DNA from 2 places in the Colwellia sp. BRX10-9 genome. Region 1 is predicted to be linked to the other one. Evidence: predicted binding sites of a transcription regulator. Region 1 holds the regulator's gene; the other holds the start of a gene.
The links. The regulator MetJ, encoded in region 1, represses methionine synthesis genes. The targets are predictions, from matches to a motif close to TAGACGTCTAGACGTCTA.
Positions count from the first base shown of each region.

Region 2: a site for MetJ is predicted at 5,420-5,437, ahead of metA (homoserine O-succinyltransferase). Genes of this name have one in related genera too.

Region 1 covers NZ_JACGVV010000002.1:247,863-255,421, forward strand. The annotation lists gene hflC (protease modulator HflC) at 1-798, shown strand, start outside; gene H4J69_RS02325 (DUF2065 domain-containing protein) at 885-1,073, shown strand; gene H4J69_RS02330 (adenylosuccinate synthase) at 1,218-2,516, shown strand; gene H4J69_RS02335 (malic enzyme-like NAD(P)-binding protein) at 3,074-4,315, shown strand; gene H4J69_RS02340 (hypothetical protein) at 4,562-4,915, shown strand; gene metJ (met regulon transcriptional regulator MetJ) at 4,938-5,267, opposite strand; gene metB (cystathionine gamma-synthase) at 5,451-6,608, shown strand; gene metL (bifunctional aspartate kinase/homoserine dehydrogenase II) at 6,649-7,559, shown strand, end outside.
Region 2 covers NZ_JACGVV010000030.1:9,422-16,980, forward strand. The annotation lists gene H4J69_RS15345 (peptidoglycan DD-metalloendopeptidase family protein) at 1-133, shown strand, start outside; gene rpoS (RNA polymerase sigma factor RpoS) at 220-1,143, shown strand; gene mutS (DNA mismatch repair protein MutS) at 1,208-3,787, opposite strand; gene recA (recombinase RecA) at 4,125-5,162, shown strand; gene metA (homoserine O-succinyltransferase) at 5,622-6,569, shown strand; gene metH (methionine synthase) at 6,629-7,559, shown strand, end outside.

The DNA.
Region 1 (7,559 bases):
GTTTTTCAGTTTACAAAAATTAAACGTGATGCTAATTCAGGTGAAATGCTTGTTTATGAACCGGGTTTACACTTTAAAATACCCTTTATTAACAACGTTCGCAGACTTGATGCTCGTATTCAAACGCTCGATGAAGCGCCTGATCGCTTTGTAACATCTGAGAAAAAAGATTTAATGGTCGACTCATTTGTTAAGTGGCGTATTGTTGACTTTTCAACGTTCTACTTACGTACTTCTGGCTCAGTAGAAAATGCTCGTGCGTTATTGAAACAAAAAGTAAATAATGGTTTACGTACTGAGTTTGGTACGCGCACCATTAAAGAAATTGTTTCAGGTGACCGTGACGGCATTATGGCTAAAGCGTTAGCAAGTGCCTCAAGTAGTCGTGAAGACTTAGGTATTGAGGTTATTGATGTACGTATTAAAGCGATTAACTTACCCGCTGAAGTCAGTGCTTCTATCTATGACCGTATGCGAGCAGAGCGAACAGCTGTAGCAAAAGAGCATCGTTCTAAAGGTCAAGAGCAAGCGGAAATTATCCGTGCTACGATAGATTCTAAAGTAACTGTTATGTTAGCGACAGCACAAAAAGAAGCACAAGAAATGCGTGGTGAAGGCGATGCGTTAGCGGCTAAAGTTTATGCTGATTCATATGGACAAGATCCTGAGTTTTTCAGTTTTTACCGTAGTCTTGAAGCATATGAAAAAAGTTTTAGTAGTAAAAGTGATATCTTGGTGGTTAAACCCGATAGTGATTTCTTTAACTACTTAAAAGAAGGCGCTACAATTAAAAAGTAAGCTACTTTTTTGATAAAAAAGCCATGACTTGTCATGGCTTTTTCGTATCTGCTAGTTACCTATAGAAGTAATTGAGGAGTAATAACATGGTAGAGACACTATTAACGGTATTTGCTTTGGTACTGATTATTGAGGGGCTTATTCCTGCACTTTTTCCAAATAAGTGGCGCGACACTATGGAAAAGTTAGCGCAACAATCAAGCTTATCTATTCGTAATATTGGCATTAGCTTACTCGTCGTAGGCACATTTATTTTATGGTTACTGAGTTATTAGACTAAAGAATGACATAAAAGTTTTTCATAACCCCTTTAGTTAATTGAATATTTTTAAATTGCATTAAAAATCATCATTTATTACTTGGACTACTATTTGATTTTTGATAAAATCCCCGCCTAATTTTTTATCGAAATTGAAAACATGGGCAAAAACGTCGTAGTTCTAGGCACCCAATGGGGTGACGAAGGTAAGGGTAAGATTGTTGATTTACTCACAGATAAAGCTAAGTACGTCGTACGTTATCAAGGAGGCCATAATGCAGGTCATACTTTGGTAATAGACGGTGAAAAAACCGTACTTCATTTAATTCCATCGGGCGTATTACGTGACAATGTGAAATGTTTAATCGGCAACGGCGTAGTTTTATGCCCGAAAGCCTTGATGACAGAAATCGCAATGTTAGAAGCCAAAGGCGTTCCTGTACGTGAACGTTTACTTATTAGTGACGCTTGTCCGTTAATTCTTCCTTATCATAATGCTCTAGATGCTGCGCGAGAAATCGCTCGCGGTAATAAGCCTATTGGTACGACAGGGCGTGGTATTGGTCCAGCTTATGAAGACAAAGTTGCTCGCCGTGGTTTACGTGTTGGCGATTTAGTTTGTGCTGAGTCATTTGCGATTAAATTAAAAGAAATTGTTGATTACCATAATTTCTCTTTAGAGCATTACTACAAAGTTGCACCCGTTTGTTATGACACTGTGCTTGCTGATGCTTTATCAGTTCGTGACGTTATTCTTAAAATGGTTGCCGATGTCGCTGAAATTCTTGATCAAGCCCGTAAAAACGGCGAATCAATTATGTTTGAAGGTGCTCAAGGTACTTTACTTGATATTGATCACGGTACTTATCCTTATGTAACTTCTTCAAACACTACTGCAGGTGGCGTTGCTACTGGTTGTGGTTTTGGACCTCGTCATTTAGATTATATTTTAGGTATTACTAAAGCATACACAACACGTGTTGGCTCTGGTCCTTTCCCTACAGAATTAGATGACGAAATCGGTGAACATTTAGGTACTGTAGGCCATGAATTTGGCGCGACTACTGGACGTGAACGTCGATGTGGTTGGTTTGACGCGGTTGCTATGCACCGTGCCATTCAAGTTAACAGCGTAACAGGATTTTGTTTAACTAAACTTGATGTTTTAGACGGTTTAAAAACCCTTAAAATATGTACAGGTTACCGCACTGAAGCTGGCGACATTATTACTGTACCGCCTACAGCTGCTGAAGGTTATGACAGAATTACACCTGTTTATGAAGAAATGCCAGGTTGGTCTGAAGTTACTGTTGGCGCAACTTCTCGTGACGCTTTACCTGCTAATGCGATCGCTTACATTAAGCGTATTGAAGAATTAACAGGTGTACCGGTTGATATTATTTCAACAGGCCCAGATCGTAATGAAACCATTATTTTAGTAAACCCGTTTGCTGAGTAATTAGAGCGAATAATTTTTTTCTAAAATAAGACGAATAAAACCACCCCTGAGGTGGTTTTTTTTTACCTAAAATAAATTATTTCAATGGCCATTATTGAATATAAATTCAAAAGCAATTAATCAAGGTTATAAGCGATAGTGACAACGTTGATGAAGATTAATTATTAATTGGATAACTTAACCGATAAATTCGTTGTTGTGTATTGAAAAAAAGAAAAATCGATGGCTAAATTTTTTAAGTCAAAGAAGTTTATAAAAGTGGTCATAAAATACGGTGAATAGATTAAGCTGTATAGCGAATATTTAGTTTTATGATGTGCAATACAAAAGGGCTAAGGGTATGTTTGTTATAGCTTCTAGCACTTTTTTATATAAGAATAACGTTGGAACAAAATGTAAGATTACAATAGTATATACCCGTTACTTTTTAAAGATCACAGACAAAGGTGTATCTTGATTGATAACGAGTCTATAAAACTATGCTGTATATAAACAAAATAAAACGTGAAAAATGGCATATATAAGACAATAAATTCACCTAACGCATAGGATCAATCATGACTGACTTTCGCCAACAAGCACTTGATTACCATCAATTCCCAACACCTGGAAAAATAAGTGTTGAATTAACCACGGCCGCTGAAACTAGCCGTGATTTAGCACTCGCCTATAGCCCAGGTGTTGCTGAACCGGTTCGCGCAATTGCGGCAAATCCCGATGATGTTTACAAATATACGGGCAAAGGCAATACCGTCGCTGTTATTACCAATGGTACCGCTATTTTAGGGTTAGGTAATCTAGGTGGTATGGCGGCTAAGCCGGTAATGGAAGGCAAAGCATTATTATTTAAGCGATTTGCAGGTATTAATTCATTTGATATCGAAGTTAAACATAAGACAGTTGAAGAATTTATAAATACGGTCGCCAATATCGCTGACAGTTTTGGTGGTATTAATTTAGAAGATATTAAAGCACCAGAGTGTTTTGCTATTGAAAAAGCACTTATTGAACGTTGTAAAATACCGGTATTTCACGATGACCAACATGGTACAGCTATTGTTACCGCTGCTGGAATGATCAATGCCTTGGAAATCCAAGGTAAAAGTATTAAAGATGCCAACATTATTTGTCTTGGCGCAGGCGCAGCAGCGATTGCTTGTATGGAACTATTAATCAAATGTGGCGCTCAGCGCGAAAAAATCTACATGCTTGATACTAAAGGTGTCATTCACACCCGACGTGATGATCTTAACGAATATAAGCGTATGTTTGCTAATAATACTGATAAACGTACCCTTGAAGATGTTATCGATGGCGCAGATGTATTTGTTGGTGTTTCTGGACCTAATCTACTTTCTGCTGAGCATGTAAAATTAATGGCACCCAATCCAATTATCTTTGCTTGTTCAAACCCAGATCCTGAAATAAAACCCTCATTAGCGCTTGCTGTTCGTGATGATCTTATTATTGCTACAGGTCGCTCTGATTACCCTAACCAGGTCAATAATGTGTTATGTTTTCCTTTTATTTTTCGTGGCGCTTTAGATGTTCGCGCTAGAACGATTAACGATGAGATGAAAATTGCCGCTGTCCATGCAATTCGTGAATTAGCAAAGGAACCTGTTTCGCAAGAAGTGTTAGATGCTAGTGGTGAGAAAAGTTTGACCTTTGGTAAGGAGTATATTATTCCTAAGCCGATGGATCCACGTTTGTGTGGTCGAGTAGCGCTTGCCGTTGCTAAAGCGGCGGTTGAGTCTGGAGTGGCAGCCCTAGAATTACCTGAAAACTATATGGAATAATCAGTAGTATTTATTAATAACGCTGTAAAAGGAGAGCTCGACTCTCCTTTTTTTATTTATGACAAATAGTAGGTCATGGTGCAGTGACTACATGGACGCAGAAAGTAGGAATTAAGAAATAGGGTAACGCAGGAGCAGTTACCTCTTGTACGTCATCTATATTCCTGACAAATCATTAATACTTGCACCTCTGTAGATAATGTCACCGATGGCAAAGCATAACAATATTGAGTAGGACGAATAACAATGAAAACTTCAACGAAAGCCGTTTTACTCTCAGCACTTGTTTACCCGGGTATTGGCCAACTAATGTGTCACGCTTATCGACGGGCTACGTTATTTATTTTAAGTTTTTCTGTGACAGTATATTTGTATATTGAAGAAGTGATGAGGCAATATCAGCCACTTATTAATAAAGTTAAATCAGGTGACGTTGCGCTCAATAGCCAAGCACTGATCGCAGAGATGTCAAAAAATCCCATTATTGTTGACCCTATCTTAATGAGTATATTAACCTATACACTACTAACTTGTTGGTTATTGGCTATTGTAGATGCTTACCGTATGGGCATAAAAAAAGACGCCAGAGCGTCTTTTTGAGGAAGTGTATTAAGACCCTTAGCTACTCGTCTTCAATTTCAAATTGACTGAAGTCGGTAATACCTTTTGCTATTAAGGCTTCGCGCACACTTTTAGGTAGCATCTCTGTATTGTCTTTTGTTAAATCGCCATCATCAGGAAGAGGCTGTCCGGTAAAAGCATGCAGAAAAGCTTCACATAACAATTCGCTGTTAGTTGCATGGCGTAAGTTGTTAACTTGCCGACGAGTACGTTCATCCGTTAACACTTTCAGTACCCGCAACGGGATTGAGACCGTGATTTTTTTAACTTGCTCACTTTTTTTACCATGTTCGGCGTATGGTTTTATATAATCGCCATTCCACTTTGCCATTTAATTACCTTTGTTTAGCTAAATTACTTTTTATAAGTTAGATTTTACTGGTTGTTGGCGTTGAGTCAATAACGAATGTGTAGAAGTTTAGAAGTCTAAAGTTCTTGACCGACAAAAGTAAAGCGTTTAGAGTTATAGACGTCCAAACATCTATTTGATTTTACTGCCCGATTGGAGCAAAAAATGACAAGCAAAAAACCAGCAACATTAGCTGTTAGAGCCGGCATTAATAGTGATGAACATCACGGTGCGGTTGTTCCTGCCATTCATTTATCGAGTACTTATGCTTTAAAAGGCTTCAACAATAAGCGCCAATTTGATTATTCCAGAACAGGCAACCCCACTCGAAGCACGTTTGCACAAGCTATCGCTGATTTAGAGCAGGGTGCTGTAGGCATTGTTACCAGCACAGGAATGTCAGCGGTGCACTTAATTTGTCAGTTACTGACAACAAAAGATACGGTTGTTATTCCACATGATTGCTATGGTGGAAGTTATCGCTTGTTTACCCACCTAGCAAAACGTGGCTTATTTAATGTGCTTGTTGTTGATCAAAACGATGATCAAGCGTTAGCGCAAGCGCTTGAACAAAAGCCAAGATTAGTTTTGATTGAGTCACCCAGTAACCCATTATTACGGCTGGTTGATATAAAAAAGGTTACTCAAGCCAGTCATGCTGTTGGTGCTTTAGTGGCAGTAGATAATACGTTTCTTTCTCCCTTGTTACAGCAACCGCTATTATTAGGTGCTGATATTGTTTTTCACTCGACAACTAAATATATTAATGGTCATAGTGATGTTGTGGGTGGGGTGTTAGTAACAAAAGAAAAAGAACTGGGTGAAGAGCTAGCGTGGTGGGCAAATTGTATTGGTATTACGGGTTCACCTTTCGACAGTTATCTGGCATTACGTGGCTTAAAAACCTTACCACTGCGCATGAAACAGCATCAAGAAAATGCTAATGCTGTTGCAAAATACTTAGAAAATCATCGAGCAATTAACGCGGTATACTTTCCTGGTTTAAAAAATCACCCGGGACACGAAATTGCTAAGCGTCAGCAAAAAGATTTTGGCGCTATGATGAGTTTCGAAATAAAAGGTGGTGTTGAAGCGGTTAAAGTACTCTTTGACAACTTATCACTCTTTACCTTGGCACAGTCATTAGGTGGCGTTGAAAGTTTAATCAGTCATCCATCAACGATGACCCATGCAGGTATGGAAATTGAAGCACAAATTGCAGCGGGTATTACTCAATCTTTAATCCGAATTTCTGTCGGTATTGAAGATGTTAGTGATATTATTAATGACTTAGAACAAGCTTTATCGGCAAGCCAAATTTAAAGTTGTAGACTATTTTTAGTAGAAGAATTAATGAGTGAAAATGACACAGTCAAATACAGTAGAACAATTATCATCAGGGAATAATCAACTGGCGAAGCATGCTATTCATGTACATAAATTTGGTGGCAGTAGCTTAGCAACTACCCAATGTATTGAACGTGTGGTTGATATTATTCGTCAAAACTGTCAATTAAATGATTTAGTTGTTGTTTCGGCAAATGGAAACACTACGGATGACTTATTCAATATTTATAAACTCGCACTTGAAGAAAGTGACGAGCTGTTTTTGGCTATTGAAACACTAGAGAAATCACAAAGCACATTAATTGGTGAGTTATTGAACCCTAGCAGTGCAGCAGACCTTATCAAGGTTTTGTCTGATGATATAACACAATTAACGGCTTGGTTATCTGATCAGCCAAGCCAACACCATGCAGATATGCTGGCATTTGGTGAGCTGTGGTCGGCGCGTTTATTATCGGCGGTGTTAAGTGAAAAAGTTTGTCCAAGTTATGCTATTGATGCGCGTGACTTTCTGGTTATCAATAATGATAAAGACTGTGCAGTCGACAATCAGCAAAGTAGTCAAAATTTTCAGCAGAACTTACAAAAAGGAAAGTTGGCGGTTATTACTGGCTATATCACTAAAAATTCTCAAGGTGAAACCTGTACTTTAGGTCGTAATGGTAGTGACTATTCAGCAACAATTATTGCATCACTGTCGGGCGCGCTGAATGTTACCCTATGGACTGACGTTGATGGCATTTATAGTGCCGATCCTCGTATTGTACCACTTGCCCGTAAATTACATCGCTTACCTAATGGTGTCGCGAAAGAATTAGGCCGCTTAGGTAACCCGGTTCTGCATGCAAAAACCTTACAGCCGCTCACTAACCACAGCACACACCTTCATGTAGCAAGTAGCTTTGATCCTGAAATTTCTGGTACAGA
Region 2 (7,559 bases), on a different contig from region 1:
AGAACAACAGTCGGTAAAAGCGGGTCAGGTTATAGCGAAAATGGGTGATACAGACGCTGAAAGAGTCATGCTTCATTTTGAAGTTCGCTTTCGTGGTAAATCAGTAAACCCTATGAAGTACCTGTCTAAATAACAACAAATAATAATAATAATAAATTGGAGTTAGTGTGCATATTTAATCATTGATAGTTGGCTTTGCTAAATCTTGGGAGATACAGCATGAGTATAGAAAAAGAATTGGTAAGTACTAGTGTAGATAAAAAAGAATCAACTAGATCATCATCTAAAGATAGAGAAGATGTACCATCGAATTTAGACGCCACTCAATTATATTTAAGCGAAATTGGATTTTCTCCATTACTTAGCGCTGAAGAAGAAGTGTACTTTTCTCGCCTTGCCCTTAAAGGTGATGAACCCTCAAGAAAACGGATGATCGAAAGTAATCTGCGTTTAGTTGTTAAAATTTCCCGTCGTTATAATAATCGTGGTTTACCCTTACTTGACCTTATTGAAGAAGGTAATTTAGGCTTGATCCGCGCAGTAGAAAAATTTGATCCCGAACGAGGATTTCGTTTTTCAACTTATGCAACATGGTGGATACGTCAAACGATCGAACGTGCCATTATGAATCAAACACGCACTATTCGTCTCCCTATCCATGTCGTTAAAGAACTCAATATTTATTTACGCACTTCGCGTGAATTAGTACAAAAGCTTGATCACGAACCTACCGCTGAAGATATTGCTGAAGCGCTTGATGTGCCAGTCGCTAATGTCACTAAAATGCTGCGTCTAAATGAACGTATGACCTCAGTCGATTCACCCTTCGGTGGTGAAAACGATAAAGTATTACTTGATGTTATCCCGGATGATAAAAGTGGTGGTCCAGAAGGTAGCTTGCAAACATCTGACATTAAAAATAATATTATTCACTGGTTAAACGAACTTAACTCTAAGCAACGTGAAGTACTTGCCCGTCGTTTTGGCTTATTAGGATATGAAGCGGCAACATTAGAAGATGTTGGCGTAGAAATTGGTTTAACACGTGAACGTGTTCGTCAAATTCAAGTTGAAGCGCTTAAGCGTTTACGTGATATTTTAAGTCAACAAGACTTATCGATTGAAGCCTTGTTTCAAGCGTAGATATTTTAGCTTCGATAAAACAAAAAACCAGCAATTGCTGGTTTTTTTTACTTATTATTAAGGGCTACATTTTACTTTTAAACTCAAATAATAAATCTAATGCTTGTTTGGGGGTTAAATCGTTTACATCAATTGATGACAATGACTCGAGTACGGGGTGAGTGTTATCAATAAATGAAAGTTGCTCAAAGGGTTGTTGTTCGACATTGATAACAGAAGGAGCTTGTTGTCTTTCCAGTTCAGCCAAGCGTTGTTTAGCCCGTTGAATAACGGTCTTAGGCACACCGGCAAGTTGTGCAACCTGTAAGCCAAAGCTCTTACTTGCAGCGCCTTCTTGAACGGTATGCATAAAGACGATGGTATCACCATGCTCAACCGCATCTAAATGAACATTAACCAAGCTTGGTATCTGATCGGCTAACAGGGTTAGCTCAAAATAATGACTAGCGAATAAAGTAAAGGCTTTAGTTTTAATCGCCAGCATTTCAGCGCAAGCCCAAGCAAGAGATAAACCGTCATAAGTACTGGTTCCTCTGCCTATTTCATCAAGTAACACTAAACTTTTTTCTGTTGCATTATGGAGAATGTTTGCGGTTTCTGTCATTTCAACCATAAAGGTTGAACGACCACTCGCTAGGTCGTCAGAAGCGCCAATACGGGTAAATATTCGATCAACCATACTAATGTTTGCCGCATCAGCAGGGACATAGCAACCAATATGAGCCAATAAAACAATGAGCGCTGTTTGACGCATATAGGTTGATTTACCGCCCATATTAGGACCCGTAATGATCAACATCTTACGTTCATTATTTAAGGTAACAGGATTAGCAATAAAGGGCTCACTAGTCATTAACTCAACGACAGGATGACGACCGGCTTTAATCTCAATACCGTCATTTTGGCTTAGACTTGGTTTAACATAATTTAGGCTTTCTGCGCGTTCTGCAAAGGTATTTAAAACGTCTAGTTCTGCGACAGCTTGAGCAAGTAATTGCAGTTTTTCTAAATCAGGTAACACTAAATCGAACAATTCATCATATAAACGTTTTTCTAAGGCGAGAAACTTACTCTGTGCGCTAAGCACTTTTTCTTCGTGTTGCTTTAGTTCATTGGTAATAAAACGTTCGTTATTTTTTAAGGTTTGTCGGCGAATATAATCATCAGGTACATCGTTCGCGGCAGTACGACTCATTTCAATAAAGAAGCCATGAACCCTGTTATAGCCTACTTTTAAGGAACTAATACCGGTACGTTCTTTTTCACGCGCTTCGAGTTGGGCAAGAAATTCAGTTGCTCCATCACTTAAGTCACGTAAGACATCAAGTTCTTCATGATAGCCTTTGGCAATAACGCCACCATCACGGATAAGAACGGGTGGGTTTTCAACTAAAGCATGCTGTAATAAGTCGTGTAAGTCGGGTATTGGAAAGCTTTTTGACGCTAATTCAGTGATATGTGCTTGCTGACAAGTTTGTAAATGTTGCTGAAGTTCAGGCAATTGATTTAAAGCATTACGTAAACGAGCAAAATCTCTTGGACGCGCAGAGCGTAAGGCAATGCGAGAAACAATACGCTCAATATCACCAAAAGATTTAAGTTGGCTAAATAATTCAGTCGTTAAATCTTGTGACAATAGTTCACTAATTGCATTTTGACGTGCAGTTAATATGTTTAAATCACGTAAAGGAAAATGTAACCAACGTTTTAGTAATCTAGAACCCATTGGTGTCGCTGACTTATCTAATACCGATGCTAGGGTATTTTCAAAGCCACCTTGTAAGTTTTGCGTGAGTTCTAAATTACGACGAGTTGCCGCATCTAAAATGACACCAGAAGCAGAAGACTCACAAATAATGGCTCGAATGTGAGGAAGCGCACTGCGTTGACATTCTTTTACATATTGAAATAAACAACCAGCGGCCATTAAGCCTAATGATTTATCACCAACACCAAAGCCAGAAAGTTCTTTAGTGCCAAATTGTGTATTTAGTAAATTAGTAGCTGTGTCTAAATCAAACTCCCATTCAGGTCTTCTTCTTAATCCTTGATAGCCTTTTAGTAACCCTGGCACTGAGAACGATTCACTGTAGAGTAATTCAGCAGGAGATAAACGCTGTAGTTCAGCTTGTAACTGTTCAATGGTATTTGGCTCAGTCAGTACAAAGCGACCACTGGTCATATCAAGATAAGACAGCCCAAAGCGTTGCGATGACTTATTATTACCTTCACTTACCGCAACAATTAGATTGTCATGCTTATCAAGTAATAATGCTTCATCACTCACCGTACCTGGGGTAATAACTCTAACAACTTTACGTTCAACAGGGCCTTTACTGGTTGCTGGGTCACCAATTTGTTCACAAATAGCAACAGATTCACCCAGTTGTACTAATTTTGCTAGATAATTTTCCACCGCATGATAGGGAACGCCTGCCATAGGTATTGCATTGCCACCTGTCTTGCCGCGAGCGGTTAATGAAATATCGAGCAAATCAGATGCTTTTTTCGCATCATCAAAAAATAACTCGTAAAAGTCACCCATGCGATAAAAAATTAAAATATGAGGGAACTCAGCTTTAATGGTTAAGTACTGGCGCATCATAGGGGTGTGTGAGGATAAGTCTAAGTTTGCTGTGGTCATTTCTATGCGGTAACTCATAAGTTCAATGAAAGAGTAAGGTGGCAATTATGTCATAACTGGCAAATTTAGACTCTATTTATTTAACTAAAATTTTTACTGAATACGATAAAGTTTAGGCAAGGATTTTACCGTGATAATATAAATAGTAACTTTTTGATGAGTAATAGTTAAAAGTTATCGGTGCTTGTTATTCTTTTTTTTATCAATAACTTATAAGTCACCTTGTTTTGTTTTTGATAATATAATTAAAATAGTTGTAAAAAAGCTTGATACTGTACGGTCATACAGTATACTTGCTTCATCAAAACGAAATCTTAGCAACATCGGCGGAACAAACATGAAAGACGATAAAGAAAAAGCATTAGCAGCAGCATTAAGTCAAATTGAAAGACAATTTGGTAAAGGCTCAATTATGAAGCTTGGTGATAATAACACCATGGATGTTGAAACCATTTCTACAGGTTCATTGGCGCTTGATGTTGCACTCGGTGCGGGTGGTTTGCCACTTGGGCGTGTTGTTGAAATTTATGGTCCTGAATCAAGTGGTAAAACAACGTTAACGCTTGAAGTTATTGCTGAAGCTCAGCGTAACGGTAAAGTTTGTGCCTTTGTTGATGCTGAGCATGCACTTGACCCTATTTATGCTGAAAAGTTAGGTGTTAACATTAACGAATTACTTGTTTCTCAGCCTGATACCGGTGAGCAAGCATTGGAAATTTGTGACATGCTAACGCGTTCAGGTGCTATAGACGTTATTGTTGTCGATTCTGTTGCTGCACTTACACCAAAAGCAGAAATTGAAGGCGATATGGGTGACTCTCATATGGGATTACAAGCCCGTATGCTTTCACAAGCAATGCGTAAGTTGACAGGTAACTTGAAAAAATCTAATACCATGATTATTTTCATTAACCAAATTCGTATGAAAATTGGTGTAATGTTTGGTTCTCCTGAAACCACAACGGGTGGTAATGCACTTAAGTTTTATGCTTCTGTTCGTTTAGATATTCGACGTATCGGTGCTGTAAAAGCAGGCGACGAAATTATTGGTAACGAAACCCGCGTAAAAGTGGTTAAAAACAAAATAGCGCCTCCTTTTAAACAAGCAGAATTTCAGATTTTATATGGCGAAGGTATTAACAGCTTAGGTGAATTAATTGATTTAGGCGTTTTGCATAACATGGTTGAAAAAGCCGGTTCTTGGTATAGCTACAATGGCGATCGTATTGGCCAAGGTAAAGCAAATGCGGCTAAATCTTTAGCAGAAAAACCTGAAATGGCAAAAGAACTTGATAAGCGTTTACGCGACTTACTGTTAATTAAAAGTGTAAGAGCAAGTGAAAAACCAGCTAAAGAAGAAGAAGCTGTAGAATAAACATTACACATTACACATTAAACATAAAAGTTTAAACAATTATTAAGCCACTGTATTTACAGTGGCTTTTTTATATCTAATTAGTGACTTTGCTCTCTTATGCTATCGTTATTTAATGTGCTATATAGTATTTTACCTAAGCATCTTTACTGCCCAATACCCCCCGTTTATCTACGTAGCACTCTATTAGGCTAGTTCCACCAATATTTACTCGCTAGGGTTATAGATGACAAATAATATTAACGTAAAAAACATTATAGACGTCTATACGTTTAGATGTTGACATAGCTAAAAATCCACGTACCATAAAATGATAATATTTATATATCCGTTATCATTCGTAGTACTTGAGTTAGTCGAAACCTGTATGTTGATTGGTAGCCAGAATATAAGTTAATAAATGAAAGTAGAGAACGAAGTGTTCATGCTTGTTTGACATTATTTGATTAGGTAAACGCTATGCCCATTAAAATTCCAGATTTATTACCTGCTTTGTCTATTTTAGGTGAAGAAAATATTTTTGTAATGTCTGAGCGTAGAGCGGCAAGTCAAGAAATTCGCCCAATGAAAGTCGCTATTCTCAATCTAATGCCTAATAAAATTGAAACAGAAGTTCAAATATTACGGGTATTGTCTAATACACCTTTACAAATAAATGTCGATTTTGTGCGTATTCACGCCAATGAATCGAAACATACGCCGAAAGAGCACTTAGATAATTTTTACCGCCTCTTTGATGACATTAAAAATACTCAATACGATGGCTTAATTATAACCGGTGCACCATTGGCGTTAATGGAATACGAGAAAGTAACTTTTTGGGATAAAATTTGTGAAATATTTGATTGGGCTGAAGAAAATGTCACCTCAACAATGTTTTCTTGTTGGGCTGCTCATGCCGCTCTATATCATCACTATGGATTGCGACGACATTTAAGAAAAGAAAAATTATCTGGTGTTTTTCAGCATAGCCCCATCGACCAAAAAGAACAGCTTACCCGCGGCTTTGAAGAATTTTTTAATGTCCCACACTCACGATTTGGATATATTGATAAGTCTGATTACCTATCAATTCCTGAATTAAAAATTATAGCTGAATCTCCACAAGCAGGCGTTTATGTGGTCGCGAGCAAAAATAAACAACAAGTCTATTTAACCGGACATCCAGAATATGACTCAACCACGCTAGATGAAGAGTTTCAACGTGATCTTAAGGCTGATGTTAATGCAGTTATGCCCAATAATTATTATATTGATGATGACATAACAAAAGTGCCACACAGTTCATGGCGTAGTCATGCCAGTTTATTATTTACTAATTGGTTAAACTATTATGTTTATCAGATCACACCGTACAAGCTAGATGCAACAAATATTAAAGCAATACACCCAGACGCAGAAATATAAACAGTGTCGGATATATCTAGTCATTAAATTAAGTTTGAAAGTAAAAGTAGAGAAATCGTATGAAAAAATCAGCATCATTTAGTCGTCTTGAGCAACAAATACAAAAAAGAATTCTTATTTTAGATGGTGCTATGGGGACGATGATCCAAGCCTATAAATTTGAAGAACAAGATTACCGAGGTGAACAGTTTGCTGATTGGCATCTTGATGTCAAAGGCAATAATGATATGTTAGTGCTTACACAACCCGAGGTAATTAAAGCTATTCACTATGAATACCTTGAAGCGGGTGCTGATATTATTGAAACGAATACTTTTAATGCCACCACGATTGCGATGGCAGATTACGATATGCAGTCGTACAGTGCGGCAATCAATTTAGCGGCGGCACAAATAGCCCGTGCAGCAGCGGATGAATTCACCGCTAAAAACCCTGATAAACCAAGGTTTGTTGCCGGCGTTTTAGGGCCAACGAACAGAACATGTTCTATTTCACCCGATGTTAACGATCCTGCTTATCGAAATGTGACTTTTGATCAATTAAAAGATGCCTACATAGAATCAACGAAAGCACTGATTGAAGGTGGCTCAGATATTATTCTTATTGAGACTATCTTTGATACCTTAAATGCTAAAGCGGCTATTTTTGCGGTTGAAACTGTTTTTGATGAATTACAGTTACGTTTACCTGTAATGGTCTCGGGTACCATTACTGATGCATCAGGCAGAACATTGTCAGGACAAACCACCGAAGCTTTTTATAATTCATTGCGCCACGCAAAACCTATTTCATTTGGTTTGAACTGTGCATTAGGTCCGGTTGAACTAAGACAATATGTGGCAGAATTGAGTCGAATATCAGACTTTGCTGTTTCAGCTCATCCTAATGCAGGTTTGCCTAATGCCTTTGGTGAATACGATTTCAGCGTCGAAGATATGAATGTTCATGTCAATGAGTGGGCTGAATCGGGATTCCTTAACATTATTGGTG